One region of the Acidovorax sp. PRC11 genome, then DNA from elsewhere that is predicted to be linked to it. Evidence: predicted binding sites of a transcription regulator. Region 1 holds the regulator's gene; the other holds the start of a gene.
What was found. The regulator FliA, encoded in region 1, starts transcription of late flagellar genes. The targets are predictions, from matches to a motif close to CTAAAGTTTNNNNNNNNNNNGCCGNTA.

Region 1 (14,468 bases):
TGTCCTGGCCCAGGTTGCCCTGCTCGCCCTCCATCAGGCCCGACTTCATCGTCGCCTCGCGCATGCTCTTGATCATCTCGCGCATGAACAGCGACTCGAACTGCTTGGCCGCTTCCTTGGCGGCCTTCGGGTCGTTGCTTCCGGCCTGGAACTTCAGCGCGTCCAGCGAGCGGGCGTCCACCGCCAGCGCGTTGGAGGCCGTGGCGGGGGCGGAGGAGGTCAGGCTGAGCGACATGGTGGTCTCCCGGCGGTCAGGCGGAGGCGGAGGCGGACGCGGCGGCCATCAGATGACCTCCAGCTCGGCGTTGAGTGCGCCCGCGGCCTTGATGGCCTGCAGGATGGCCAGCAGGTCCTGCGGCGTGGCGCCCAGCGTGTTGAGCGCGCGCACCACGTCGGCGAGCTGCGGCGACGGCGGCATCTGGATGATGTTGCCCGGCTCCTGCTTCACCGTGATGTCGCTCTTCTGCGCGACCACCGTCTGGCCCTGCGACAGCGGATTGGGCTGGCTGATCACCGGCGTGGAGCTGATGGTGATCGACAGGTTGCCGTGCGCGATCGCGCAGGGGCCCAGCGTCACGGCCTGGTTGAACACGATGGAGCCCGTGCGGGCGTTGATCACCACCTTGGCCGCCGGCGTGGCGTCGGCCAGCGGAATTTCCTCCAGGTCGGCGATGAAGTTCACGCGCCCGCCCGGGTCCTGCGGGGCGCGCACCTGCACCGTGCGGCCGTCCAGCGCAGTGGCGATGGACGCGCCCTTGCCGAGCTTGTCATTGATGGCCCGCGCCACCTTGCGCGCGGTCTGGAAATCGGAGGCGTTGAGCCCGAGGTTGATCGTGTCGCCGTCGTTCAGCGGCGTGGGCACCGCGCGTTCCACCTGCGCGCCTTCGGGAATGCGCCCCGCGCTCAGGTGGTTGATCTGCACCTTGCTGCCACCGGCCGCCGCGCCCGCGCCGCCCACGACGAGGTTGCCCTGCGCCAGCGCATAGATCTCGCCGTCGGCGCCGCGCAGCGGCGTGGCGATCAGCGTGCCGCCCTTGAGCGACTTGGCATTGCCCATCGAGGACACGCTCACGTCGATGAACTGCCCGGGCTGCGCGAACGCCGGCAGCTGCGCCGTCACGATCACCGTGGCCACGTTCTTGAGCTGCGGCGCGGCCGTGCCCGGCGGCAGGCTGATGCCCATCTGCTGCAGGTAGTTGGTGAGCGCCTGCGTGGTGATCGGCATCTGCGTGGTCTGGTCGCCCGTGCCGTCCAGCCCCACGACGAGGCCGTAGCCCGTCAACTGGTTGCTGCGCACCCCTTGCACGGCCGCCACTTCCTTGATGCGCAGCGCATGCGCGGGTGCCATCGCCCCCAGCAGGGCGAGCGCGGCGAGGCCATGCGCGATCCCCAGCCGCAGGGCGGCCCGGTGCGCGCGTGCGAGGAAGGAGGTGGGGGCAGGAGACTTCATGGCACCGATTGTGGGATCGGACGGCGCCGGGGGATGGAGGGAAAAGGCGCCGGATCACCCCGCTTTCTTGGCTGGATGCAGGGTCGCTCTCGTGGCGGCTCATCTAATTGATCGTTTCGATTCAGATGGGTGTCGGCGCCGCGATGCTCACGATCGAAGGGATCGTTTCTATTTTTTGGACTCCATCGGCGCATGGATCAAAATCTAAACGCTCACTTCTATATGGATGCTCGATGAAGAACCGATGGATCACCAGCGTCGACGACATAGGCCAGGTCATTCACGCCGCGCGCAAGACCCATGGCGTCCGCCAGGACGACTTGGCTGGCAGCGCCGGGGTGAGCCATGTGTACCTGCGCGACCTGGAAAACGGGAAGGCAACCGTCCAGATGGGGCGCGCGTTGAAAGTCCTGGAAGAACTGGGCCTCCGGGTCATGGTGGAGATGCCCGACGACGTTCATGCGCGGCTGGCTGCCGTGCAGGAGAAGGACGCCGCTCTGCAGGCGACAGGATCCGGGCCGCGTAAAGCGGAGAAAGGCACCGCGCAATCGCCACGATCCGCCAAGGTGCATCGCCAATGAGCCGGCGCACTTTGGCCGTTTCCATCAATGGCGAACCGGTGGGCGACCTGAGCGAGCAGAACAACCTCTGGGGCTTCCAGTACGCGTCCAGCTGGCTGTCCCGCCGCCAGCCCTATCCGCTGTCTCCCTCTTTGCCGCTGGTTCCCGAGCCGCTGCTGGATGGCGCCACGGTCCGGCCGGTACAGTGATCGCGCGGTTGCCGGAGGCCGCAGACGGGCTGATCCGGCAGATGACCGAGGAATATGGATCCATGCGGATCCTCGCTCGGGTCACGTCCGGAACCCGGGCCGCCGAACTGCACCTGCTGCGTGCGATCCGCCACGTGGTGATCGCCGACATGCTGGCGCGCATGAGGTAGCTCCTGCCAGCCGTTGCGCGGGCCAGGCCGCGCGCTTCAGGCCTTCAGAACGGCGCCACCGAATTGAACGCCCGCGCCAGCCACCCCATGGCCTGCGCCTCGGCCGGGGAGCCCCGTCCGCGCGACTGCACGCGGGCGTTCGCCACCAGGGTGGAGCTGACCACGCTGCCCGGCTGCAGCGAGCGCGGATCCACGGTGCCCGAGAAGCGCAGCACGTCCACGCTCTCGGCCACGCCGATCTGCTTCTCGCCCGCGATCACGAGGTGGCCGTTGGGCAGCACCTCGACCACGGTGGTGGTGATGGTGCCCGTGAAGGTGTTGCTGCTCTGCAGGTCGCCCTTGCCCTCGAAGTTGTTGGTGCTGTTGCCGCCCAGCTTCAGCTTGCCGAGATCGCCCGCGCCGATGAAGGGGAACGCGCTCACGCCGGCCGTGTTGGCGGCCGAGCGGTCCACCTTGGAGCTGGACTTCTGCGAGGCGGAGATCGTCTCCACGATCTGGATGGTGACGATGTCGCCCACGAGCCGCGCGCGGCGGTCCTCGAACGCCGGCCGGTAGCTGGCCGCGTGGAACAGGCTGCCGGTGGCCGGACCGGTCGCGCGGGGCACCGTCTGCACGGCGATCGGGGCCTGGGTGGGCGGCATGTCGATCGGCGGCGGCGGGTTGACGGTGGCGCAGCCGGTGGCGGCCAGCAGGGCGGCCACGGCGGCGAGGCGCGCGAAGGGAAGGCGAAGGAGGAGGGGAGCGGCGGTGTGCGGCATGGTCGTTGCCTCGGAAGTCTGGAGGAAAGAAGGTGCGCGCATCACAGCTGCGCGAGCTTGGCCAGCATCTGGTCGGACGTCTGGATGGCCTTGGAATTCATTTCATAGGCGCGCTGGGTCTGGATCATCGACACCAGCTCTTCCACCACGTTCACGTTCGAGGTTTCGAGGAAGCCCTGGCGGATGATGCCCAGGCCGTTGGTGCCCGGCGTGCCCTGCTGGGGCTGGCCCGAGGCCGCCGATTCCTTGAACAGGTTCTGCCCGACCGGCTCCAGGCCGGCCGAGTTGATGAAGCTCGCCATGGCCAGCGTGCCGATCTGCTGCGGCGCGGTCGTGCCCGGCACGGTGGCCGAGACGATGCCGTCCGTGCTGATGCTGATGCCGGTGGCGTTGGCCGGCACGGTGATGCCGTTGGCCACGGGCAGGCCGCTGGACGTGACCATGCGCCCCTGGGAGTCGAGCTGGAACGAGCCGTCGCGCGTGTAGCCGGCGGTGCCGTCGGGCATCGTCACCTGGAAGAAGCCGTTGCCGTTGATCGCCACGTCCAGGTTGTTGTTGGACTGCGCCAGGCTGCCCTGCGTGAAGTTGCGGCTGGTGGCCACCGTGCGCACGCCCAGGCCCAGGTGCAGGCCGGTGGGCAGCTGGTTCTGCTCGGTGGTCTGCGCGCCCACCTGGCGCAGGTTCTGGTACATCAGGTCCTCGAACACCGCGTTGTTGCGCTTGTAGCCCGTGGTGGAGACGTTGGCGAGGTTGTGGGAGATCACGTCCAGCTGCGTCTGCTGGGCGGACATGCCGGTCTTGGCGATCCAGAGCGAATTGATCATGGCGGTTCCTCGGGGGATGCGGGCGTGGAGTGCGTGCGGGGCGGTGCGGTGGCGTCGGCGGGCGGTCGGCCGTCAGCCGTTCAGGTTGAGCAGCTGGGCGGCCGTCTTGTCGTTGTTCTCGGCCGTCTGCAGCAGGCGCATCTGGGCTTCGAACTGCCGGGAGGCGGAAATCATCCCGACCATGCTTTCCACGGCGTTCACGTTCGAGCCCTCCAGCGCGCCGGACAGCAGCCGCCCGTTCGGATCGTTGGGCATCGGGTCGCCCGACGCGGGCCGGAAGAGAGCGTCGTCGCCGCGCTTGAGCGGGTCTTCCAGCGTGGGCGTGGCGAGCTTCAGGCGGCCGATCGGCGTGGCCTGCTGGCCCGCGACGCGCGCGGTGATGGTGCCGTCCGAGCCGAGCGACACGTCGGCGCCGGGCGGCACGTCGATCGGACCGCCGCCGTCCGACAGCACCGTGAGGCCGTTGGAGGTGCGCAGCTGCCCCTCGGCCGTGACCTCGAAGCTGCCGTTGCGGGTGTAGGCCTCGGTGCCGTCCAGCCCCTGCACCGCGAACCACGCATTGCCCACCGCCATCGCGTCCAGGTTGCGGCCGGTGCGCTGCACCGGGCCCGGCGTCTGCACGTGGCCCGAGGTCGCCTCCAGCGCGAACACGCGGGTCTTGGAGCCGTCGCCCTGCACGGGCACCGCGCGGAACGTGGACATCTCCGCGCGGAAGCCGTTGGTGGAGGCGTTCGCGAGGTTGTTGGCCAGCACCGCCTGCCGTTGCGCGGCGGCGCTGGCGCCCGTCATGGAGGTGTAGATGATGTGGTCCATCGCTCGGCCTGCAGGAAGAGGGAATGCGTTCGGGGATCAGTGGCGGGTCAGGGCGGGCCGGACGTCAGCGCAGGTTCACCAGCGTGGACATCACCTGGTCCTGCGTCTTGATGGTCTGCGCGTTGGCCTGGTAGGCGCGCTGGGCGGTCATCATGTTCACCAGCTCGGCCGTGAGGTCCACGTTGGAATCCTCCAGCGCGCCGGAGCGCAGCCCGCCGAACTTGCCTTCGGTGGGCGTGCCCAGCACCGGCTGGCCCGACTGGAACGTTTCCACCCAGTTGTTGTTGCCCACCGAGGCCAGGCCCTGCGTGTTGCGGAAGCTGGCCAGCGCCACCTGCCCCTCGGCGCGCGTCACGCCGTTGGAGTAGCGCGTCATCACCGTGCCGTTGTTCTCGATGCTGATGCCCGTGAGTTCGCCGGCCGTGTAGCCGTCCTGCGACAGGTTCGACACGGCGAAGGCCTTGCCGTACTGCGACACGCCGTCGAGCTTGATCTGCACCGTGTAGTCGGCCAGGCCGTTCGGGTTGGGCGGCGTGGGCTTGACGGTGAGCGGCATCTGGAAGCCGGTGTCGGGCGCGGTCGCGGCCGGCGAGACGATCTTGCCGCTCGCGTCGAACTTGATCTGGCCGATCGGCGTGGCCACCACCGGCGGGTTGGCCGTGGCGTCGTCCAGCTTGTCGTACACGTCCCAGGTGTTGGCGCCGTTCTTCTGGAAGTACAGGCTCACCGGCTTGGCCACGCCCTGGCTGTCGTACACATTGATCGACGTGCCGTAGGTGGAGCGCGGCGTGGCGGGCACGGGCGGCGTGGCGGTGGCGTCGCCGGCGGCATCGGGCGCGCGGGCGTCGAGGTTGAATTCCGCGGTGATCGCCGTGGTCTGCTTGGCGGGAATCGGCTTGGAGGTGGGGAAGGTGAGCGGGGCGGCGTTGCTCGCCGTGCGCTTGCCCGTGACCGGGTCGAGCGCATAGCCCATCACCTGCGCCTTGGTGTTGGTCACCAGCTGGCCGTTGCTGTCGAGCTTGAAGTTGCCGGCGCGGGTGTAGGCCCGCGAGCCGTCGGGCTGCTGCAGCGTGAAGAAGCCGTCGCCGTTGATCGCCACGTCCAGGCTGTTGCCGGTGACGGAGATGTTGCCCTGGTTGAACTGCTGCGACACCGCGCCCAGCTCCACCCCGATGCCGGCGTTGGTGCCGCCCGCGGAGCCGATGGCGTTGGCCACCATTTCGGCGAATTCGGCGCGCGAGGCCTTGAAGCCCACGGTGCCGGAGTTGGCGACGTTGTGGCCGATCACGTCCAGGTTCTTGCTGGCGGCGTTGAGGCCGGACAGGCCTTGCTGGAAGCTCATGGTGTTCTCCTCGGGAGGCGGAAAAGGGGTGTTGTCGTGTGGGGATGGATGCGCGGGGCCGTCAGAGCACCGAGCGGATGTTGGCGTAGTTCACCGTGCTGCCGGTGTCCAGGTTCAGCGTGAGGGCACCGGCGTTGGAGCCCGTGCCCAGCACCTTGGCCTGCATGAGCGGTGTCGCCTCGACGGCGCCATCCTTGGTGGAGGCCACCACGCGGAACTTCAGGTCGCTGCGGGTGCCGGTGTACTTGCTGCCGTCCCAGGAGAAGTCGTGGCGGCCGGCCGCGCTCGCGCCGACGTCCACCGTGTCGACCACCTGGCCGCCGGGCGTGACGACTTCCACCTTCACGTCGGTGGCGGCGCCCTTGAGGTCGAAGGTCCCGGTGCCGGCGCTGTCCTTGAAGGTCATCTTGTCGCCTTCGGTGAGAACGGTGCGGCCGATCATCATCGTGCCCTGCAGCGTCTGCATGGTCGTGAACTGCTCGGCCATGGTCTGCATGCTCAGGTTGAGCTGCTGGATGCCCGTCACCGTGTTGATCTGCGCCATCTGCGAGGTCATCTGGGCGTTGTCCAGCGGGTTCATCGGGTCCTGGTTGTTGAGCTGCGCGACCAGCAGCTTCAGGAACCGGTCCTGCGCGGCGGCCGGATCGGTGGCGGAGTTCGAGCCGGAGCCCGAGTTCACGGTGGCCGTGGAGCCGACGGGGTTGAGGATCATGGTGAGGACCTTCGGGGAAAGGGGTTACTGGCCCATCTGCAGCGTCTTGAGCAGCAGCGACTTGGTGGTGTTCATGACCTCGACGTTGTTCTGGTAGGAGCGCGAGGCCGAAATCATGTTGACCATCTCTTCCACCGCGTTCACGTTGGAATGGGTCACGTAGCCCTCCGCATCGGCCTGCGGGTGGCTGGGGTCGTGCACGCGCTTGCCCGGCGTCTGGCTTTCGCTGATGGCGCTCACGCGCACGCCGGCAGCGCCCTCGTCGCCCATGGGCGCCGTCTGGAACACCACCTGCCGCGCCTTGTAGGCCTGCCCGTCCGGGCCGGCCACGGCATCGACGTTGGCGAGGTTGCTGGCCACGATGTTGAGACGCTGCGCCTGCGCGCTGATCGCGCTGCCGGAGACGCCGAAGATGGAGAACATGGACATGGCGGGAATCGCTTTCTGGTGCGGGGCCGGTCGTGCGGGGGCGGGGCTCGGCGGCTCACTGGCCCTGGATCGCGCTCAGCATCGTGCGCGCGTTGCCGTTGATGAAACGCAGCGTGGCCTCGTAGCGCACGGCGTTGTCCGCGAACGCGGCCCGCTCCCGGTCCAGGTCCACGGTGTTGTTGTCCATGCTCGGCTGGGTCTGCACCGTGTAGCCCATGGCGCTGCCGGAGCCCATGCCCGTCGTGGCGGCCGGCAGGGGAATGTGGCGCGGGTCGCTGGTGCTCTGCTGGCGCTGGATCGCGCGCTCGGCCGTGCTGAAGGTGGCGCCGGTGCCCTGGCCGGTGGCCTCGCGCAGCGCGTCGCCGAAATTGAAGTCGCGCGCCACGTAGCCGGGCGTGTCGGCATTGGCGATGTTGCTCGCGATGGCGCGCTGGCGCTCGGCACGCAGCATCAGCGCGTTGCCGTGGAAATCCAGCCGTTCGGTCAACTTGTCGAGCATGGGGGCACCTTGCGGAAATCGGGGTTCGGGGCCGGCCGCGGCGCAGGGGCCACGGGTTCTCGGCGTGGGACCGATTATGGAAACGGGCCCGTTTTTCTAAAGCGCGAAGAACGCAGGGATTGGCGCGCAGTTCGGTCCATCGCCACGGCCCGCACGCCCTAGAGTGCAGGTTGTGCAATGGCCCCCGGACCGCCCCCGTCCGCGGCGGCTTCCCGTTCCATTTCCGCAGCGCCGCTGCCCAGGAGGCCTCCATGTTCCGCAACCCCCGCCTGCCGTCCTCGCAACGCTCCCGCTCCGCCCCGCGCCCGGCCGGCGCGCTCGCCCGCATGGCCGGCGCCGCGCTGCTCGCCTGGGGCGCGGCCGCCGCGGCCCTGGCGCAGGCCGTGCCGGGCACGCCCGGAGTGGACGCCACGGCCGACCTGGGCGGCATCACCCAGCGCTGGCTCGACGATGCTCTGCAGCGCAACCAGATGTCGGGCGGCGGCGCGCTGCCGCTGCGCATGGAAGTGAGCGTGGGCCAGCTGGATTCCCGGCTGCGCCTCGCGCCCTGCGCCCGGGTCGAGCCCTATCTGCCCGCCGGCTCCCGGCTCTGGGGCCGCACGCGGCTGGGCCTGCGCTGCGTCGAGGGTCCCACGGCGTGGAACGTCTTCCTCCCCGTCACCGTGAAGGCCTTCGGCCCCGCCTGGGTGCTCACGGGCAACGTGGCCTCCGGTGCCGTGCTGACGGAGGCCGACGCCACCCAGGCCGAGGTGGACTGGGCGGCCGAGACCACGGCCATCGTCGCCAATCCCGAGAACTGGGTGGGGCAGGTCGCCTCGCGCCAGCTCATGGCCGGCCAGGCGCTGCGCCAGCACATGGTGAAGGCCCCCACGCTCTTCCGTGCCGGCTCGCCGGTGCGGGTCGTCGCCCAGGGGCGCGGCTATTCGGTCACATCGGCGGGCCAGGCCGTCACGAACGGCTCCGTCGGCGAGACCGTGCGCGTCCGCATGGATAATGGCAAGATCGTGGCCGGCATTGTGACCAACGATGGAACGGTCGAGGTCGCCCTGTGACGTCCTGTTTCCGAAGAAAAGCCTAAAGTCCGCGCCATGATGGTCGAAAACATTGCTACTGTGCCCCACATCCGACGGGGTGGGAGAGTGCGATGAAGATCAGTCAGAACCCGGAATTGCCGAACGCGCTGACGCAGCAGGTCCAGGCTGCGAAGCAGCAGGCCAAGGCGGCCGCCCCGGCCCCTGCCGCCGAGGAAGCCACCAAGACCGCGACCACGGTCGCCGCCGCGGGCGGCACGCCCGTGACGTTCTCCAGTGCCGCCAAGGCGCTGGATTCGTCGCTGCGCAGCAGTGCGGATTTCGATGCCAACAAGGTCAAGGCCGTGCGCGCGGCGATCGAAAAGGGCACCTTCACGGTCGATGCCGAAGCCATCGCCGACAAGCTGCTCTCGAACGCGCAGGAAACCATCGCCCACTCCCCCAAGTCCCATTGAACGGCTGATCCCGTCTCAGGGCGCCCGCCGCACCGCACGCGGCACGCGCGCCCCCCATGGGTCGGTCGGCACAGGATCGACCCATGCACCCCTCCTCCGCTGCCTCCGCCGCCCCCGAAACCCTGCTCTCCACCGTCGAGTCGCTCCTGGCCGATGTCGGTGCGCTGTTGCTGCAGGGCGATGCCCCGGCGCTGGAGCGCTGCGCCCCCCTGCTGCGCCAGGCCGCGCTCGACCTCTCGCGCGCCCTGGACAACCGCCCCGCCACCGCGCCCGCGCTGCCGCCCGAATGGGCGCGCCGGGTCCAGGCCGTGCGCGGGCAGCTCGCGCTGCAGCGCGAACAACTCGCCCGGCTCGCCGCGATCACCGAGCGGCAGGTGGCCTCGTTCCTGCCGCCGGACCGGAACGGCACCACCTACGGCAGCGGCAGCCCTTCGGGCACCGGCATGCGCGGCAGCGCGGCCCGGATCTACCGGTCGCAGAGCTGAAACGACGAAGGCCCCCGAAGGGGCCTTTTTGCGGACCGGCCGCCGCGCGGGGCACGGGCGTTGGCCGCATGGGGGGCTGACGGGCAGGGCGTGGTGCCCGGCCCGGCCGTCAATGGCTGCGCATCTTCGCGCGCAGCCGCGCGATCGACTGGCTGTGCAGCTGGCAGATGCGCGATTCGGTCACGCCGAGCACGGCGGCGATCTCCTTGAGGTTCATGTCGTGCTCGTAGTACATGCCCATGATCTGCTGCTCGCGTTCCGGCAGGGACTTGATCGCCGCCACCAGGGACGAGCGCAGCCGCTGGTCGCGCAGCATGGCCATCGGGTCGGCCGCGCTGTCGGCCACGTGGCGGTCGAGGAAGCCGTCCTCGTCGTCGTCCCCGCGCGTCATGTCCTCGAGGTAGACGAGCTGGGTGCCGCGCACCTTGCTCAGCAGCGACTGGTATTCGGCCAGGCTCAGTTCGAGCTCGGTGGCGATCTCCGATTCAAGCGGGCTGCGGCCGAGCTTCTGCTCCAGCCGGTGCACGGCCTGCTCGATCTCCTTCTGGCTCTTGCGCGAGCTGCGCGACATCCAGTCGCCCTCGCGCAATTCGTCGAGCATCGCGCCGCGGATGCGCTGGGACGCGAAGGTCTCGAACTGCACGCCCTGCGTCACCTCGTAGCGCGACAGGGCCTCGCTGAGCCCGATCATGCCCACCTGGATCAGGTCGTCCAGCTCCACGTTCGGAGGAAGCTTCGCGATCATGTGGTGCGCGATGCGGCGGACCAGCGGCGCGTGCTGGCGTATCAGTGCATCGCGGTTGAGCTGTCCTTTGGCGGTGTACATCGGATCAATGGCTCCGTGCGAAGGGCTGGGCCGGCCCGTGCGCCCCGAAGGACGGGGCGGTGGCGACCGGCGCGGCGCCCATGGTGCCCGCGTTTTCGAGCAGTTGCAAGGCCAGGCGCTGCAGGTCCTGCGGGTGGTTGGCCCGCAGGGTGGCCGTGTGCAGTTCGCTGCCCAGGTGCCGCTCCACGCAGCGCTGCAGGGCGGCGAGCGTGGCATGCGCCCGGGCCATGCCCGCGGGCCGGTCGGTGGGCAGCACCGAGGCGACGGTGCAGGGCACGCCGGCGTGCAGCGCCATGTGCTTGAGCTGGCGGTAGCTGCTCACCGCGTGGTCGCTGCCCTCGGCGATCAGCAGCGGCACCGTCCCGGTATCGCGCACCAGCGGGGCGAGGGCCTCTGCGGGTGCGTAGATCGCCAGCACCTGGTAGGCGCGGAAGAACGGCTGCAGCGTCTGCTGGGCCGTCAAGGCGTCGGCGCTCTGGCGCGCCAGCCGCCGCAACCCGTAGGCGGCAGGCAGCACGGCCAGCGAGGTGGCCGCGGCGGCCCCGGTGTCCAGCGGTGCGCCGTCCTGCCAGGACGGCTCGGCGAGCAGATGGGCCAGGCCGGGCGCGGCATCGGTCTCGCGCGCGGTGCCGTCCAGCACCGCCACGGGGTAGCCCATGCGCTGCAGGGCCGAGCACACCTGGAAGAACGTCTCGAGCCCATAGGCCGCATCCGGCTGCGCCAGGATGGCGATCGTGCGCAGCGGGGTCTGCGGCACGAGGCCCAGCAGGCTCGCGCCCTGGTGAAAACCGGTATCAAGCATTGACCAGTCCCCTTTCCATGGCCATTTCGGGCGAGTGCGAGAAGAAGAAGTTCAGGTCCGACGCCTTCGGATCGAACGCCGACTTGGCAGGCGCCCGCATCGAGGTGGCGATGAGCTTGTGCGCGTCGGCGGCTTCCCAGTCCTCCGGAACCCGCTGGCCATTGGTCACGCCGCGCAGCACCATCTGGTGGCGGATCAGCGCGTCGACGGCCGGGCCGAGCTTCACCGCTTCGTCCACCTTGGAGAGGATGGCCTGCTGCGAGCCGTCGGTCTTGAAACCGGTGAGCACGTCGTCCAGCGTGTCGCCGTGGCAGCCCGCATTCAGCACCAGCAGGCGGTTCACGCCGGGCAGGTCGAGCACGTCGAGCATGTCGCGCTTGCGCGGATCGCGCGGCGCCACGCCGGTCGTGTCGATCAGCACCATCTTCTTGCCGGCCAGCAGGCCCAGCAGGTCCTGCAGGGCGGCGCGGTCGTGCGCCAGATGGGCCACCACGCCCAGCATGCGGCCATAGGTGCGCAGCTGGTCGTGGGCACCGACGCGGTAGGTGTCGAGCGTGATCAGGCCGACGCTGGCCGGGCCGTGCACCCGGGCGCACAGCGCGGCGAGCTTGGCCGTGGTGGTGGTCTTGCCGACGCCGGTGGCACCGACCATCGCGTACACGCCGCCTTCTTCGTAGAGGGGACGCTGTTGCGCGTCGGTCCGCAGGTTGCGCTCCAGAACGTCCATCAGCCAGCGCACGGCATGGCCCGCGCCCATCTCTTCGGGCAGGCGCTCCAGCACGGCCCGGGCCAGCGACGGCGAATAGCCGGAGCGGATGAGCTTGAGCATCAGGTTCGACTGGATCGGGTTCTGCCGTGCCTGGCCCAGCCAGGCGAGGGTGTTGAAGCGGTCCTCGATCAGGTCCTTCATCGCCTGCAGCTCGTTCATGACGTTCTGCTGGCCGGACTCCTGCGCGAGCGACGGCACCGGGGCCTGCGCGCGGCGCTCGCGCACCGGCGGCTGGGCGGGCAGGCCCATCGGAATGGCGTGCAGCGGGTTGTGGCGCTGCACCGGCGCGGCGGGGGCCGCGGCACGCTCGGGCATGCGCGGGGCGGCCGGGCGGGCCTGTGGAGCGGCGCGCTCGAACAGCGGCGCGGGTTCGGCGGCGGCCGGCGCGCCGCCCAGGGCCTCGTGGCGGCGGCGCAGCATGCGCTCGCGCACGTAGTCCTGGAACGAGAGGGTGCTCATCGCCAGCTGCTCGGTGTCCTGTGCCACCGGGTTGCGCGGCGGCTCGGCGCGCTGGGTGGTGCGCGTCGGGCGGTTCGACTGCACCGGGTTGGCGGCCATGTCGGCGGCGCGTTCCTGCAGGCGGGACGCGGGCGGGGCGGTGGGTTCGGCGGCGGCGTTCTCCAGCGACGAGAGCGTGTCTTCGGCGGTCGCCATCACTTCCACGCCGCCGGCGATCTGGCGGTTGGAGAGGATCAGCGTGCCGTCCCCGAAGGCCATGCGCGCCTTGGCCAGGGCCTCACGCGAGGTGGCTGCGGTAAAGCGTTTGATGTTCATGCTGCACCTTTGAGGATCGGGCCGATGCGGATGGTGTGGGTTTCAGGGATCTCGCTGTGCGCGAGAACCTGCAGTCGGGGGGCGACGCGGCGCACGAGGCGCGAGACCGCGTTGCGGATGGCGTCGGGCACGAGCAGGCAGGCGGGCATGCCCATCTCTTCCTGGCGCATGGCCACTTCCGCGGCCTTCTGCGTGAGGATGTCGGCCACGCCGGGATCGAGCGAGGGGCCGCCGGCATTGCCCAGGGCCTGCACCAGCAGGCGCTCCAGGCCGGGCTCGATGGCGATCACGTTGAGTTCCCGGGTCGGGCCGTAGATCTGCTGCACGATGGCCGGCGAGAGGGCGATGCGCACGCGGCGCGCCAGCTCCACCGGATCGGCGATGCTGCCGGCGTACTCGGCGAGCGTTTCGATGATGGTGCGGATGTCCCGGATGTGCACGGACTCTTCCAGCAGCAGCTGGAGCACCTTCTGGAACGTTGCGATCGACACCATTTTCGGAACCACTTCCTCGATGAGCTTGGGGGCCAGCTTGCTGACGTGTTCCACGAGCTGCTGCGTTTCGGTGCGGCTCAAAAGCTTCGAGGCCTGCACTTGCATCAAGTGTGACAAATGGGTGGCCATCACGGTTTCGGAATCAACGACGGTAAAACCCGCCATTTGTGCCGCTTCCTTCTGGTGCTCGTCGATCCAGTGCGCCGGCAGGCCGAAGGCCGGGTCGGTCGTCGGCGTGCCGATGAGCGGCGTGCTGATGCCGCCGGGATTGATCGCGAGGAACATGCCCGGGAACGCCTCGCCCTCGCCCACGACCACGCCGCGCAGCGTGATGCGGTACGCGCTGGGCTTGAGCTCCAGGTTGTCGCGCACGTGCACGGCCGGCGGCAGGAAGCCCACTTCCTGCGCGAACTTGCGGCGCACGCCCTTGATCCGGGTGAGCAGGTCGCCCTGGCGGCTCTTGTCCACGAGCGAGATCAGGCGGTAGCCCAGTTCCAGGCCGAGCAGGTCCACCGGCTGCAGGTCGTCCCAGCTGGCCTCGCCGTCGCCGGCCGGGGGCGGGGGCGCCTCGACCGGCTTGGGTGCGTTCGCGCGCTGGTGCAGCAGCCAGGCGGCGTAGCCGAAGCCGCTGCCCAGGATCAGGAACACGGCGTGCGGCATGCCGGGGATCACGCCCAGCAGGATCAGGATGGCGGCGGCCACGCCCAGCACGCGCGGCGACATGAAGAGCTGCTGCACGATCTGCCGGCCCATGTCCTGGTCCTTGCCGACCCGCGACACCACCATGGCGGCGGCCACCGAGATCAGCAGGCCGGGAATCTGCGCCACCAGCGCATCGCCCACCGCCAGCAGGATGTAGCTGTTGGCGGCCTGCCCGGCGGAGAGGTCGTGCTGCAGCATGCCGATCGCGAAGCCGCCCACGATGTTGATGAGCAGGATCAGGATGCCGGCGACGGCGTCGCCGCGCACGAACTTCGAGGCGCCGTCCATCGAGCCGAAGAAGTTGGCCTCTTCCTGCACCTCGGCGCGGCGGCGCTTGGCTTCCTTCTCGTCGATCAGGCCGGCG
Region 2 (14,468 bases), on a different contig from region 1:
CCCCGGCGCGCGGGGGCAGTCCGGTGTGCTGGGTCAGGAGCTTTCCGGGTGCCGGCCCCTGGCGAACGCCCTGCGCCGCGCCGGACGTGCTGTTCTTGCGCCGCGCACTCTGGTAGCTGCCGTCCGTCACCGGCTGGAAGGTGGGAATCAGATGGTGCTTGCCGTTGCCGATGAGGTCGGCCCGGCCCATGTCCTTGAGCGCCTCGCGCAGCAGCGGCCAGTTGTTCGGATCGTGGTAGCGCAGGAAGGCCTTGTGCAGGCGGCGGCGCTTCTCGCCGCGCACGATGTCCACCGATTCGCTCTGCCGGCCGATCTTGCGCAGCGGGTTCTTGCCGGAGTGGTACATGGCCGTCGCCGTGGCCATGGGGCTCGGATAGAAGGTCTGCACCTGGTCCGCGCGGAAGCCGTTGCGCTTGAGCCAGATGGCGAGGTTCATCATGTCCTCGTCGCTGGTGCCCGGGTGCGCAGCGATGAAGTACGGGATCAGGTACTGCTTCTTGCCCGCCTCTTCGCTGAACTGCTCGAACAGCTGCTTGAAGCGGTCGTAGCTGCCGATGCCGGGCTTCATCATCTTGGTGAGCGGGCCGGATTCGGTGTGCTCGGGAGCGATCTTCAGGTAGCCGCCCACGTGGTGCTGCACCAGTTCCTTGACGTACTCCGGAGATTTGACGGCGAGGTCGTATCGCAGGCCGGAACCGATCAGGATCTTCTTGACGCCCTTGAGGGCCCGCGCGCGCCGGTAGATCTTGATGAGGGGGCCATGGTCGGTCGTGAGGTTCTGGCAGATGCCGGGGAACACGCAGCTCGGCTTGCGGCAGGCGGCCTCGATCTCGGGCGTGCGGCACCCCAGGCGGTACATGTTGGCCGTAGGCCCGCCCAGGTCGGAGATGGTGCCGGTGAAGCCCTTGACCTTGTCGCGGATCTCTTCGACCTCCTGGATGATGGAGTCTTCCGAGCGGCTCTGGATGATGCGGCCCTCGTGCTCGGTGATCGAGCAGAAGGTGCAGCCGCCGAAGCAGCCGCGCATGATGTTCACGCTGAAGCGGATCATCTCCCAGGCCGGTATCTTGGTGGCGCCGTCGTGGCTGCCGTTCTCGTCCGCATAGGCGGGATGCGGGCTGCGCGCATACGTCAGGCCGAACACCCAGTCCATCTCGGCCGTGGTGAGCGGCACGGGGGGAGGATTGATCCAGACGTCGCGGGCGGTCACGCCCTCGCCGTGCGCCTGCACCAGCGCCCGGGCGTTGCCGGGGTTGGTCTCCAGGTGCAGCACCCGGTTGGCATGGGCATAGAGCACCGGATCGCTGCGCACCTGCTCGTAGCTGGGCAGGCGGATCACGCTGCGGTCGCGCGGCGGCACCTTGAGCCGGGTGCCGAGGGCGGGGTTGGCCACGAACTGGATCGGCTGGACGGGCGGATTCACCGCCGCGGGCGCCGCGGCACCGGCCGCCGCCCCGCCGGACGGCGCTCCGCAGGCGGCCGTCGTCGTCTCGGAGGCATCGTCCTTGCTGCAGCTGCTGCCCTGGGCCGCAGCCTGCTCGCTGGTCGTCATGTAGGGATTGATGTGGGCTTCCACGCGGCCGGGTTCGTCCACGGTGGTGGAGTCGATTTCGAACCAGCCCTGCCCGCTCTCGTCGCCCGGCCGGCGCACGAAGGCCGTGCCGCGCACGTCGGTGATCTGCTCGACCGGCTCGCGCGCGGCGATGCGGTGCGCCACCTCGACGAGCGCACGTTCGGCATTGCCGTAGAGCAGCAGGTCGCACTTGGCATCCACCACGATGGAGCGCCGCACCTTGTCGCTCCAGTAGTCGTAGTGCGCGATGCGGCGCAGGCTGCCCTCGATGCCGCCGAGCACGATGGGCACATCCTTGTAGGCCTCGCGGCAGCGCTGGCTGTAGACGATGGCCGCGCGGTCGGGCCGCTTGCCGCCCACGTCGCCGGGGGTGTAGGCATCGTCGCTGCGGATCTTCCGGTCGGCGGTGTACCGGTTGATCATCGAATCCATGTTGCCGGCCGTGACGCCCCAGAACAGATTGGGACGGCCGAGCGCCTTGAACGGCTCGGCGCTCTGCCAGTCGGGCTGGGCAATGATGCCCACGCGGAAGCCCTGGGCCTCCAGGACGCGCCCGATGACCGCCATGCCGAAGCTGGGGTGGTCCACGTAGGCGTCGCCCGTGACGAGGATGATGTCGCAGCTGTCCCAGCCGAGGCGCTCCATTTCCGCCCGGCTCATGGGCAGGAACGGCGCGGTGCCGAAGCGCTTGGCCCAGTAGGGGCGGTAGCTCGTCAGCGGCTTGGCGGCGCGCGCGAAAAAGGAAACGTCGACAGGGGCGTTCATTGGAATGGCGTGGGGGCGGGGCCCCGGATTTTAGGCGCCCGGCGCCCGAAGGCCGTGCGGGAAGGCGCTCCACCACGGCGGCGATGGGGTTTCCCTTCATTACCACGGATTCCCCCTACCCATCCGCCTTGGCAGCCAAGGATTTCCCTGATTCCGCCAAACAAAAAGCAGAAATCATTTTTCTCAAATAAAACGATAATTACTGCATCCTCCTTGCTCTCAGACAACACCAATACCCAAGGAATTTCCCCATGCTCCAACCCTCCATGAAGATCCGGAACCAGCTCAGCATCGCCTTTGGCGCGCTGGTGGTGATGGTGCTCGTCGTCTCCCTCCTGTCCCTGCGGTCGCTCGACATCGCGAACCGGAATTTCACCGGGTACGTGCAGGGCGTCGAGACCCAATCCAATCTGGCGAGCAGCCTGCGCAGCGCGGTGAACCGGCGGGCGATCGCCGTCCGCAACCTGGTGCTGGTGCGCGAGCGGGTGGAAGTGGAAAAGGAACTGGCGCTGGTGCTGAAGGCGGACGAGGACGTGCAGAAGACGCTGGCCGGGCTGAAGGAACAGGTCGCCAAGGATCGGACGGCGCCCGACACCACGCGGCAACTGCTCGGGGACCTGGAGCGGATCGAGGCCGTGTACGGGCCGGTGGCACGCGACATCGTGCGGCTGGCGGTGGCCGGCCAGCTCGATACGGCGGTGGCCAAGATCAGCAACGAGTGCCGCCCGCTGCTCGCGCAACTCACGGCCAAGGCCAGCGAATTCGTCGGCGACGCAGGCAAGCGGGCCGTATCGGCGGAGCAGGACGCCGAGGCCACGTTCAATCACCAGCGGGCCGTTCTGGTCGGCGCGTGCCTGGCAGCACTGGTGCTGGCCATCGCAGCCGGCGTGACCATCACGCGCCGCCTGGCGCGCGAACTGGGTGCCGAACCTTCGGAACTGGGGCGGGCCGCCCAGCGCGTGGCAGACGGCGACCTGGGCCCGCTGGACGCCACCGGGCACGCCACGGCGGGCAGCGTGATGGCCTCGCTGTCCACGATGCAGGCCAGCCTGGCCCGCATCGTCGCCCAGGTGCGCAGCGCGTCGGATTCCATCGCCATCGGCTCGACGGAAATCGCCACCGGCGCGGGCGACCTGAGCATGCGGACGGAGCACCAGGCCAGCGCCCTGCAGCAGACAGCCGCGACCATGGAGCAGCTCAGCTCCACCGTGCGCCACAACGCCGACAGCGCGATGCAGGCCAACCAGCTGGCGCGCGGCGCCTCGGGCGTGGCACAGCAGGGCGGTGAAGCCGTGAGCCGGGTCGTGAAGACGATGCGGGACATCAACCAGAGCTCGCGCCGCATCTCCGACATCATCGGCGTCATCGACGGCATCGCGTTCCAGACCAACATCCTGGCATTGAATGCCGCCGTGGAGGCCGCCCGCGCCGGCGAGCACGGCCGGGGCTTCGCGGTGGTGGCCAGCGAAGTCCGCGGCCTGGCCCAGCGCAGCGCCCAGGCCGCGCGGGAAATCAAGGACCTCATCACGGCCAGTGTCGAGCAGGTGGAGTCCGGCACGGCCCTGGTGGACCGGGCGGGCCAGACGATGGAGGAAGTGGTGGCGTCGATCCGGCGCGTGAGCGACATCGTCGGCGAGATCAGCGCCGCCAGCAGCGAGCAGAGCAACGGCGTGGCGCAGGTGGGAATCGCCGTGAACCACATGGACGAGGCCACGCAGCAGAATGCCGCGCTGGTCGAACAGAGTTCCGCCGCGGCGCAGAGCCTGCAGCAGCAGGCGCGGGAGCTGGTGCACGCGGTTTCGGTCTTCAAGCTGCACCCGCAGCAGCCGGCACTGCCTCAGCCGGCGCAGTTCATCGCAATCCCGCAATGAGGGCGGGCGCACCCGCTGGAACGGAAAAGGAGCCGGCGGGCCACCATGGGCTCACCGGCTCCAGGCCATCACGGAGTCACCATTCACCGAGGGCACGCACGCGCTGGTCGAGGTCGGCGGGGGGCGCGTCGTAGGGCGACACGAGTTCGGGCGCCCGCGCCATGCCATCGGCCCTGTCCACCGGGAAGGACGGCGATGCGGCCTGCGCATCGGCCACGAAAAAGCGGGTGGACAGGAAGCGCGGCAGCGCGAACGACGAAAGATTCAAGGACAGCATGTCAGGCTCCGGGAGGCGACGCGTGGCGCCGCGCAGTCTTCGTGCCGGGGTGGCCCGTCCGAGCGTAGATGCGCAACTGCCGCCCTCCTGTAGGCCGGAGCCTCTCCTCCGTGACAAAACAATGCGGACCTTCCCGCCCCGCCTCCCCGCCCCGCCCCACCCTGCCGCGGTGGAACGCCCTACCCGACCGAGCGGTGCGACGGTTCTGGCGAAGTGCCGCACCGCGGGCGGGCTCGTGCTGCTGCAGGATGCGGCGGCGCTCCGGAAAGGGCTGCGCGAGCCGTCCTTATTTCGCCAGCGCCAGCGTGCCCTTCATGAGTGCCGAGTGGCCGGGGAACGAGCAGAAATAGGTGTATGCCTCACCGGCCTTGAGCGAGGCGACCGGGAAGGTCACCGCGTCGCTCTCGCCGCCGCCGAGCAGCTTGGTGTGGGCGATCACGCGCTTGTCACCGTCCTTGACGTAGTTCTTTTCCGCGCCGGCTGCCATGCCGTCGGCGGAAGCGCCCTGCATGTCGGCCGTCTTGGCCAGGACCCAGTTGTGTCCCATGGCGGTCTTGGGCAGCTTGCCCGCATGCTTGAGCTTGACGGTGAACTGCTTGCAGCTCTGGGGCACGGAAATGGCGCTCTTGTTGAACTGCATCGCGTCGTTGCCTTCGATCTCGACGCTGCAGTCGGCGGCGTGCGCGGATGCGCCGGCACCCAGTGCCAGAACGAGGGCCAGGGCCTTCCAGTGTTGTGCCATGTCGGTTACTCCTTCGATGAATGCCGGTGCACGCGCCGGTGAAATGCCACCGGTGAAAGCGCGTGTGCGGCGATGGCCCATCGTAGGAAATCGGCGCTGCCGGCCTGTTGACGTGCATCAAGGGCCACGGGATTCATCCGCGCCACAAGGCCTACACTGGCCGGCCCATGCCGCAGACACTCCGGGCGCCCTGCCACAGCGAACTCCTCATCAAGAAAAGCCGTTTCATCGGCTGCGTGCAGCCGATGGCGGACAGGGCGTCCGCCCAGGCGGTGGTCGACGCGTTGCGGCGCGAGCATCCCGGCGCCGCGCATGTGTGCTGGGCGCTGCTGGCCGGCGGCCAGTCGGCCGCGGTGGACGACGGCGAGCCGGGCGGAACCGCCGGCAGGCCCATGCTGGAGGTGCTGCGGCACCAGGACCTGGAGGGCGTGCTGGCCACCGTGGTGCGCTACTTCGGCGGTGTGAAGCTCGGGGCCGGCGGCCTGGTGCGCGCCTACACCGACACCGTGGCGCAGGCCCTGCTCGGGGCAGACAAAGTTCCGCTCGAACGCATGGAGGTACTGCGCTGCCAGGTGCCCTACGCGCAGGAGGGCCTGGTGCGGCGCGAAGTGGAGGCCGCCGGTGCCGTGCTGCAGGACGTGGCGCACGGTTCGCTGGTGGTGCTGCAGGTCTGCCTGCCCGCCTCGCGCGCGGCCGCCTTCCGGCAGCGCATCGATGATGCCGCACAGGGGCGCGCGGGCTGGCTCGGCGCCTGAGACCCGCGCGCGGGGCCGGCAAGACAGCCTATCGGCCTACATGCCCGCCCGACGGCGCGCGCCGACACTCTACTGCCGAGCCCCGGGCACCGGCGCAGGAGACACCCACCCATGAGCGACATGTTGGACACGATCATCATCGGAGCCGGATCCGCCGGCCTGGCCGCGCTGCGCGAGGTGCGCAAGCGCACGGAACGCGTGCTGATCGTCAACGACGGCCCCTGGGGCACGACCTGCGCGCGGGTGGGCTGCATGCCCTCGAAGGTGCTGATCGAAGCCGCCGATGCATTCCACCGACGCCACGCCTTCGATACTTTCGGCATCCGCGGACAAGAAGCCCTGCGCGTGGACCTGCCCGCCGTGCTGGAGCGCGTGCGGGCACTGCGCGACGATTTCGTTGCCGGCGCGGTGAAGGCCTCGGACATCGGCACGCGCGGCATCTCCGGGCGTGCGCGCCTGCAGGGCCCGCACCAGGTGGAGGTCGACGGCAAGGTGTACGAAACCCGCAGCGTCGTCATCGCGACCGGCTCCCGACCCACGGTGCCAGAAGACTGGCTGGCCTTCGGCGACCGCATCCTCACCACGGATACCCTGTTCGAGCAGCCGGACCTGGGGCCGCGCATGGCGGTGATCGGACTCGGCCCGGTCGGCGTGGAGATGGCGCAGGCGCTGTCGCGGCTCGGCGTGGAAGTGGCGGCGTTCGCCACCGGCAACGAGGTGGCGGGCCTGTCCGATCCGTCGATCAACGATGCGCTGCGGGATCTCCTGAAATCCGAGTTCGTGCTGAACGTCGGCGGCAAGGTGCAGTTGCGCGAAGTGCCCGGCGGCATCGAGGTCACCAACGGCGACGCGACCGTCGTGGTCGACCAGGTGCTCGCGGCCATGGGACGCCGCCCGAACGTCGAACACCTCGGGCTGGACACGCTGGGCGTGGAGCTCGACGAGCACGGCGTGCCGCCGGTGGACCGGCGCACCACCCAGATCGGGCACCTGCCGGTGTTCATGGCCGGCGATGCGAATGCCCTGCGCCCCATCCTGCACGAAGCGGCCGACGACGGGCACATCGCCGGATTGAACGCGCTCGCCCCGGACCCGCGCGGATTCCGGCGCCGCACGTCCCTGTCGATCGTGTTCACCGAGCCGAACGCCGCCACCGTCGGCCGGCGCTACAAGGACCTGAAGGCGGGCGAATCCGTGACCGGCACCGTCGACTTCAGCCGCCAGGGCCGCGCACGCGCCGGGCAACGCAACGCGGGCCGGCTGAGCGTGTACGCCCAGCACGGCACCGGGCGGCTGCTCGGCGCGGAAATGTGCGCTCCCGGCGGCGAACACATGGCCCATCTGCTGGCCCTGGCGGTGGACCGCGAACTCACCGTGCACGATCTGCTGCGCATGCCCTTCTACCACCCGGTGCTCGAGGAAGGCCTGCGCACCGCGCTGCGCGATGCCGCCAGCCAGTTGCCCAAGGGGAGCGACTCCGACCTGTCGGCCTGCGACGCCTACGGGTCGAGTGCGCTGGACTGAAGCGGCCGGCGCGGTTTTCGCAAATAGTTCTCAAGCCGGCGCGGCGATGGCCGATAACAGGGGATCTTCATCCATTGGCTTCCGACGGGAGGCTGCACAAGGAGTTCGCCATGGACGTCAGCCTCTCGCAATCCATCGTCAGCACCGCGGCCGGACTGGCCAGCCAGAAGACATCGGATGCCGTGAATGTCGCCGTGCTGAAAAAGGCCATCGACATCCAGCAATCGTCGGCGGAGCAGCTGCTCCAGGCGCTGCCCCAGCCGCCGCTGGCGACGTCCGGTTCGCTGGGTACCCAGGTCAACACCTTCGCCTGAACGGGGCGCCTCGCCGTGGGCGGCGCGCTAGTCTCTCGCGGCCGGGCGGAAGGCCATGGGCCTGCACCCTTCCACGCCGACGCGCGGATCGGTGCGGCTCCCGATGGGGGTCAGCGCAGCCGGTTCGGTGACAGCGCCTGCGGCTCCACGCCCTGCGCCGCCAGCTCGGCCGACAGCGGTTCCTTGAGAAGCAGCCCGCGCGCGAGGCGTGCCGCGCCGGCGGCGCTCTGGATGCCGTAGCCCCCCTGCCCCGCCAGCCAGAAGAAGCCTTCGGCCTGGCCGTCCCAGCCGATGACCATGTCGCCGTCCGGCACGAACGAACGCAGCCCGGCCCAGGTGTGCGACGGCCTGCGGATCTGGAACGTGGTCATCTGCTCGATGTTCCAGATGCCGGTCGCCACGTCCAGCTCTTCCGGCACCACGTCGTGGGGATGCGTGGGATCGGCATTGGCCGGCGAGCCCAGCAGTTGGCCCGCGTCGGGTTTGAAATAGAAGCTTTCGTCGATGCCGACCACGGCCGGCCACCGGCTCGCGTCCATGCCTTCCGGCACCGGGAAGGTGAATGCCGTGCGCCGCCGCGGCTCCAGACCGATCGGGAGCACTCCGGCCAGCGCAGCGACTTCGTCCGCCCAGGCGCCCGCCGCGTTGACGAGGGTCCGCGCACGGATCGGCTCGCCGGAGCCCAGCCGGACGAGCCAGCCCTCGCCGCCCCGTGCGATGGCGTCGACCCGGGCACCCGTCATCAGGCGCCCGCCGCGCTGCCGCAGGCCACGCAGATAGCCTTGGTGCAGCGCATGCACGTCGATGTCGGAAGCGCCGGGCTCGCTCATGCCTGCGGCCACCGCGTCGGGACGCAGACACGGCAGCCACTCGAGCAGCCGCTCGCGCGGTACCCGCTCCACGTTCGGCGAGCGCGTGACGGCTTCGGCGTATGCGGCTTCCAGCAGGTCCTGTTGCTCCGGGCCCGCCACATAGACCACTCCGCGCGGCGACAGGATGCCGGCATCCGCGAAACCTTCGGGAGGATGGTCGTAGAACGCGCGGCTGGCCCGCGTCAGCGCCTGGATCTGCGGCGTGCCGTAGGTTTCCATGAACAGGGCCGCGGAGCGCCCGGTGGTGTGGTAGCCCGGCTGCGGCTCGCGCTCGAGGACGAGAACGCTCGGCCGCTGCGCGGCGTGCGCCAGCTCCCAGCCCACGGAGGCCCCGGCGATGCCGGCGCCGATGATGAGGAAATCGACGGATTCGGTCATGGGTGCTCCTTCTGGATTCACATCACACCGCCGACGCCTGGGCGTGGCCCGGGGCGCCCGATCCGTCCGCGCGCGGCAGGCCGCGCGCGTCGCGCGGATCCGGGCCGGTGGTGACGAGGGAGGTGAGCGCGGGCTCGACGGGGCCGAGGCGGTCCAGCGCCGGACGCGGCCGCTGCAGGCCCGCGATGCCGGCGAAGGCGTGTTCCATCGCCCGGCCGGTGGCCAGCGTACCCAGGTCGTCGCGGAAGCGCCCCACCACCTGCAGGCCGAACGGCATGCCCTGGCCGTCCAGGCCGCAGGGCAGGCTGAGCGCGGGGTGCGTGGTGAGCGTCGTCACGTAGGTGAGTGCCAGCCAGCGGTAGTAGTTGGCCTGGGGCTCGCCGTTGATGTGGCTGGCGAACAGCTCCGTCCACGGGAACGGCGAAACCGGCGTGGTCGGCGCGAGGATCACGTCGAACGATTCGAAGGCTTCCTGGAAGCGCGCCAGGATGCGCGTCTGCTCGGCCTGGGCCCAGGCGCTGTCGATGAGCGTCATGGCCGCCCCCATCTCGTAGTTGGCGCGGGTGTTCGGTCCCAGGCTGGCCGGGTCGCGTTCGTAGGCCTCGCGCGTGCCGGCCACGAAGGCCTCGGCACGCAGCACGTCGAAGCAGCGGTGCACGTCGCCCAGGTCGAACGGGACCGCATCGCAGCTGCGGAACAGGTGCCGCATGGCCGCGATCTTGCCGCGGAAGGTGGCGCGGATGCCATCGTCCACCGCGCAGGCACCGAAATCCTCGGTGTAGCCGACGCGGAGCTTCGAGAGATCGACCTCGGGCAGCGAGAGGAACACGCTGGCATCGAGCGGATAGCTGAGCGGATCGCCCGCGGACATGCCGGCCGTGGCCGCGAGCTGCAGGCAGGCCTCCTCCACGGTGCGCCCCATCGGGCCGACGACCGAGATCGGCGTCCAGCCCAGCAGCTTGCGCGAACTCGGCACGACGCCCGGAGAGGGCCGGAAGCCCACCACGCCGCATTTGGCCGCGGGAATGCGCAGCGAGCCGCCCGTGTCCGAGCCCGTGCAGACCGGCAGCATGTCGCACGCCAGGGCCGCGGCGGAACCGCCGGAAGAGCCCCCGGCATTCAGCCGCGGATCGAAGGGATTGCCCGTCGCGCCCCAGACCGTGTTGCGCGAGTTGGCGCCCGCGCCCATTTCGGGGATGTTCGTCTTGCCGGTGACGATGGCGCCGGCCCGGCGCAGCCGCGCGACCAGCACGTTGTCTTCCGCAGGCACGTGCTCGCGGTAGATCTGCGAACCGTAGGTGGTGAGCAGCCCGGCGGTCGCCTCCAGGTCCTTCACGCCCAGCGGCAGCCCGTGCAGCAGCCCGAGCGCATCGCCGCGCAGCACCGCCTGCTCGGCTTCGCGGGCCTCGGCGCGCGCGCGGTCGTAGCAGGTCGCGGTGATCGCATTCACATACGGATTGACGGCCTCGATGCGGGCGATGCAGGCCTCGAGCAATTCGACCGGCGAGACCTCGCGGCGCGCGATCAGGTGCCGCAGTTCCGGCGCGGTCAACTCGGCGAGGGACGATGGGAGTGTGGAGGTGGAGGGGGATCGGGTCATGTCGGGCGCCGCGCCAGGCGGCGTTGTCTCGTTGTCAGCATGGCGGGGATTTTGCGCGCGCCGTGGAAGGGCCCGCCGGCACCCCGTGGGACCGCTTGGTGGCCGTCAATCGGCGGTGATGCCGGCGCGCTGGGCCACGGCACGCATCAGCGGCAGTTCCTTCTCGATCAGCGCGGCGAGGGCCTTCGAGGAACCATAGGCGGGCTCGAACCCGTTGGCCAGCAGCTTGTCGCGGGTTTCCGGATCTTCCACCACCTGGGCGATCGCACGCTCCAGGCGCGACTTCACGGCCGGCGGCAGGCCGGCGGGAGCCACGACGGCGAGCCAGGTGTCCATGTCGAGCGCGTAGCCGCTCTCGGCGAGCGTGGGCACGTTGGGCAGCAGGGAGGACCGCTTGGCGGAGGTCACGGCGATCGCCTTGACCTTGCCTTCCTTGAGCTGGGGCACCGCCGCGGCCACTGTGTCCACGGTGAACGGGATCTGCCCGCCCATCAAATCCACCATCGCCGGGGCGCTGCCCTTGTAGGGCACGTGCTGGATCTTCAGGCCCGCCAGGTTGAAGAACGCCTCGCCCGCGAACTGCGAGGTGGTGCCGGAACCGAACGATCCATAGGAGTACTTGTCGGGCGCGCCCTTCACCAGCGCGACGAACTGTTTCACGTCGTTGGCCGGCACGTTCTTGCCGGCGAGCAGGATGAGCCCGGTGCGGCCGGTGATGCCGATCGGGTCGAAGCTCTTGACGGGGTCGTAGGGCAGCTTCGCGCGCACCGCGGGGTTCACCGTGAAGGTGGTGCCGGAGCTCATGAGCAGCGTGTAGCCGTCTGGCGCGGCCTTGGCGACGTACGCGGCCCCGATCACCGTGCCCGCGCCCGCCCGGTTGTCGATCACCACGCTCTGGCCGAGCACGTCGCCGAGCTTCTTGCCGACGACGCGGCCCAGCACGTCGGTGGCACCGCCGGGCGGGAACGGGATCACCAGCGTGATCGGCTTGGCAGGGTACGGCTCCTGGGCCGTCGCGGGCGAGAGCGCGGCGACGGCGCAGACGGCGGCGATGGCGGACAACAACATCCTCTTGGCATGGTTCATGGCGGTCTCTCCAGGGTGGCGGGGAAGGTGCGGGAACGGTCGGTCCGCAGGGTCGGGGAAGACGATGGAACGGGTCGGATGCAGGCGCGGGAATCAGCGGCGAGCCGCCAGCAGGGCCCTGCCGCGCGCCTCGAACCCGCGGTGCTCCGCCTCCGGCACGAACAGCCCGCCCGTGGTCCAGACGAGGTGCGTGGCCTGCGGCAGCGAATGCTCCAGCCCCCGGGCCTGCAGCCAGCGGCGGCCGGATTCGGAGCCCGTGAGCAGCGCCGGCCCGCCGAACCCGGCGGCGGCCGAGGGCTCGATGCGCTCCCCGGTGGCATCGAGCACCTGCACCAGTTGCTCGAACAGCGTGTCGTCGCGCACCGTGAATACGCCCGACAGCAGGGGCCGCATCAACCTCGCCGCCAGCAGCGATGCGCGGGGCACCGCGAGGCCGTCGGCCTCGGTACGGTTCGTGAGCCCGATGTCGTAGACCGACGGATGCGTTCCCTCCGGCGCGGCCATCTGCACGAGGAAGCACGGCGACTGCACCGGCTCGGCGAAGAAGCAGTGCACGTGCGGGCCGAGCAGTTGCCGCAGGCCGAATGCGATGCCCGCCGGCGCGCCGCCGACGCCGCAGGGCAGGTAGACGAACAGCGGATGCTCCGCATCCACCGCGAAGCCCTGCTCCCGCAACTGGTCCTGCAGGCGCAGGGCGGCCGCGCTGTAGCCCAGCAGCAGGGACAGCGAACGCTCGTCGTCCACGAAATGGCAGAACGGGTCGGCCGCGGCCTGGGCGCGCCCCGCGGCCACGGCGCGCTCGTAGTCCCCCATGTGCTCGACCACTTCGACCCCGCGCTGCCGCAGCCGCTCCTTCTTCCATTCCTTGGCGTCGGCCGACATGTGCACCGCCGCACGGAAGCCCAGCGCAGACGCCGCGACACCGATGCTGAGGCCCAGGTTGCCCGTGGACCCCACGGCCACCTGATGGCGCGCGAAGACGGCGCGGGCCGCCGGCCCCGCCAGCGCACGGTAATCGCCGCCCGGTGTGACCAGCCCCTCGCGCAGCGCGAGCGCCTCGGCGAACTCCAGCACCTCGTGGATGCCTCCGCGCGCCTTGATGGAACCTGCCACGGGCAGGCCGTGGTCCGCCTTGATCCAGAGCCGCCCCTGCTCCGGTGCCAGGCCCAGGCGCGGGGCGAGCGGGTCGGCGGCGGTGAGCGGCGATTCGATGATGCCGTCGGAGGCCTGCAGTTCGGGAAACAGCCGGGCGAGCAGCGGCGCGAACCGCCCAAAACGCGAGGCCGCGGCCTGCGTATCATGCAGACTAATGTTCTGCCCGCAGGCATCCATGGCGGCGGGGACTTCGGCGAGGCGGTCGGGATTGAGCCACAGACAGGGTTCGGCATGCCGCACGGCGTCGGGCAAGGTGCCAGAGGGAGCCCTAATTTCGGTGGAGGAAGGCGTGCTGTGGTTCATGGGTGCGGCAGGAGATCGTCCGATGCATTCTTGCGCTCGCCCTGGCCGCCCCGCAAAGCATTTATATTGACGAGTGCATTAGTTTGAATAATGGATAACCGCCTGTCCAACTCCTTGCTTGCCTGGTTGCGGTGCTTCGATGCGGCCGCCCGCCAGGGAAGCTTCACGCGCGCCGCGGCGGAGCTGTGCATCACGCAGGGCGCGGTGAGCCAGCAGGTCAAGCAGCTGGAGAACTGGCTGGGGCGGCCGCTGTTCCTGCGCACCCCGCGCACACTGGTGCCCACGCCCGAAGGCCAGTGGCTGGCCGTGGTGCTGCGCGAGAGTTTCGGGGCGATCGAAGGCACGCTCGCCCAGATGCGCCATGTCCCCGACACCCACGCCGCGGCCACGCTCAGTTGCTCGCCCTCGTTCGCCATGCAGTGGCTCACGCCGCGCCTCGGCGGATTCTTTCTGCAGCACCCGGGCGTCGGCCTGCGCGTGTTCGGTGAATTCCACCGGATCGACCGCACCCGCATGGTGCGCGACGGGATCGAGGCCGCAGTGCGCTTCGACCCGGGCGGCTATACCGACCTGGAGGCCACCGAATTCCTCGACGAATGGCTGTTGCCCGTGGCCAGCCCCGCGTTCGTCGCCGCGCACCCGGGCCTGCGCGACGCGCCCGATCGCATGCGCCCGGAATGGCTGCTGCACGACGGCAGCGCCTGGGAAGGCGCGGACACCTTCGAGGAATGGCAGCATTGGTTCAACGCGGTGGGCGCCACGCCGCCGGCCTGGAAGGCCGGCCCGCAATTCAACCTTTCCCAGCTGGCCGTGGGCGCCGCGGTCGCCGGCCAGGGCATCGCCATGGGCCGGGCCGCGCTGGTGCTGGAGGACGTGGTTGCCGGCCGGCTCCTGCCGCTGTTCAGCCGCTGCGTGCCCTCCCGCGCGCACTATTCCTTCGTGACGGCGCCGCAGGCGGGCCCGGCGATGGCACGGGTGCGGGAGTGGCTGCTCGACGAAGGGGAACGGTTTCGGCAGGTGCGGGCGGTGTCGCTGCCGCCGCGCTCGGAGTCTGCCTAGGAGCGAGCAATGAAAGACTCTCGCCTCTTTGCCCTGCGGCCACGCGTCGTCGTCACTGCTTGGCGGCAGCCACCCGCCACACGGCATTGCCCACGTCGTCGGCCACCAGCAGCCCGCCCTTCGCATCGAGCGCCACACCCACGGGCCGGCCCCAGGCATCGCCTTCGCCGCTGACGAAGCCCGTGAGCACGTCG

Region 2: a site for FliA is predicted at 7,537-7,563, ahead of Q9R47_RS12365 (YjfB family protein). Genes of this name have one in related genera too.

What each region holds. Positions count from the first base shown of each region.
Region 1 is NZ_JAUZUQ010000029.1:23,570-38,037, forward strand. It holds gene flgJ (flagellar assembly peptidoglycan hydrolase FlgJ) at 1-235, opposite strand, end outside; gene Q9R47_RS22070 (flagellar basal body P-ring protein FlgI) at 284-1,450, opposite strand; gene Q9R47_RS22075 (helix-turn-helix domain-containing protein) at 1,558-2,031, shown strand; gene Q9R47_RS22080 (HipA N-terminal domain-containing protein) at 2,028-2,219, shown strand; gene Q9R47_RS22085 (flagellar basal body L-ring protein FlgH) at 2,434-3,147, opposite strand; gene flgG (flagellar basal-body rod protein FlgG) at 3,189-3,971, opposite strand; gene flgF (flagellar basal-body rod protein FlgF) at 4,044-4,784, opposite strand; gene flgE (flagellar hook protein FlgE) at 4,849-6,126, opposite strand; gene Q9R47_RS22105 (flagellar hook capping FlgD N-terminal domain-containing protein) at 6,188-6,838, opposite strand; gene flgC (flagellar basal body rod protein FlgC) at 6,863-7,267, opposite strand; gene flgB (flagellar basal body rod protein FlgB) at 7,323-7,766, opposite strand; gene flgA (flagellar basal body P-ring formation chaperone FlgA) at 8,018-8,818, shown strand; gene flgM (flagellar biosynthesis anti-sigma factor FlgM) at 8,911-9,252, shown strand; gene Q9R47_RS22130 (hypothetical protein) at 9,336-9,737, shown strand; gene Q9R47_RS22135 (RNA polymerase sigma factor FliA) at 9,847-10,563, opposite strand; gene Q9R47_RS22140 (hypothetical protein) at 10,568-11,365, opposite strand; gene flhF (flagellar biosynthesis protein FlhF) at 11,358-12,908, opposite strand; gene flhA (flagellar biosynthesis protein FlhA) at 12,905-14,468, opposite strand, start outside.
Region 2 is NZ_JAUZUQ010000009.1:63,974-78,441, reverse strand. It holds gene Q9R47_RS12395 (YgiQ family radical SAM protein) at 1-2,338, opposite strand, end outside; gene Q9R47_RS12390 (methyl-accepting chemotaxis protein) at 2,590-4,209, shown strand; gene Q9R47_RS12385 (hypothetical protein) at 4,286-4,486, opposite strand; gene azu (azurin) at 4,773-5,228, opposite strand; gene Q9R47_RS12375 (YigZ family protein) at 5,396-5,983, shown strand; gene Q9R47_RS12370 (dihydrolipoyl dehydrogenase) at 6,095-7,507, shown strand; gene Q9R47_RS12365 (YjfB family protein) at 7,618-7,821, shown strand; gene Q9R47_RS12360 (FAD-dependent oxidoreductase) at 7,932-9,071, opposite strand; gene Q9R47_RS12355 (amidase family protein) at 9,094-10,671, opposite strand; gene Q9R47_RS12350 (tripartite tricarboxylate transporter substrate binding protein) at 10,777-11,757, opposite strand; gene Q9R47_RS12345 (D-serine ammonia-lyase) at 11,851-13,215, opposite strand; gene Q9R47_RS12340 (LysR family transcriptional regulator) at 13,306-14,274, shown strand; gene Q9R47_RS12335 (sorbosone dehydrogenase family protein) at 14,327-14,468, opposite strand, start outside.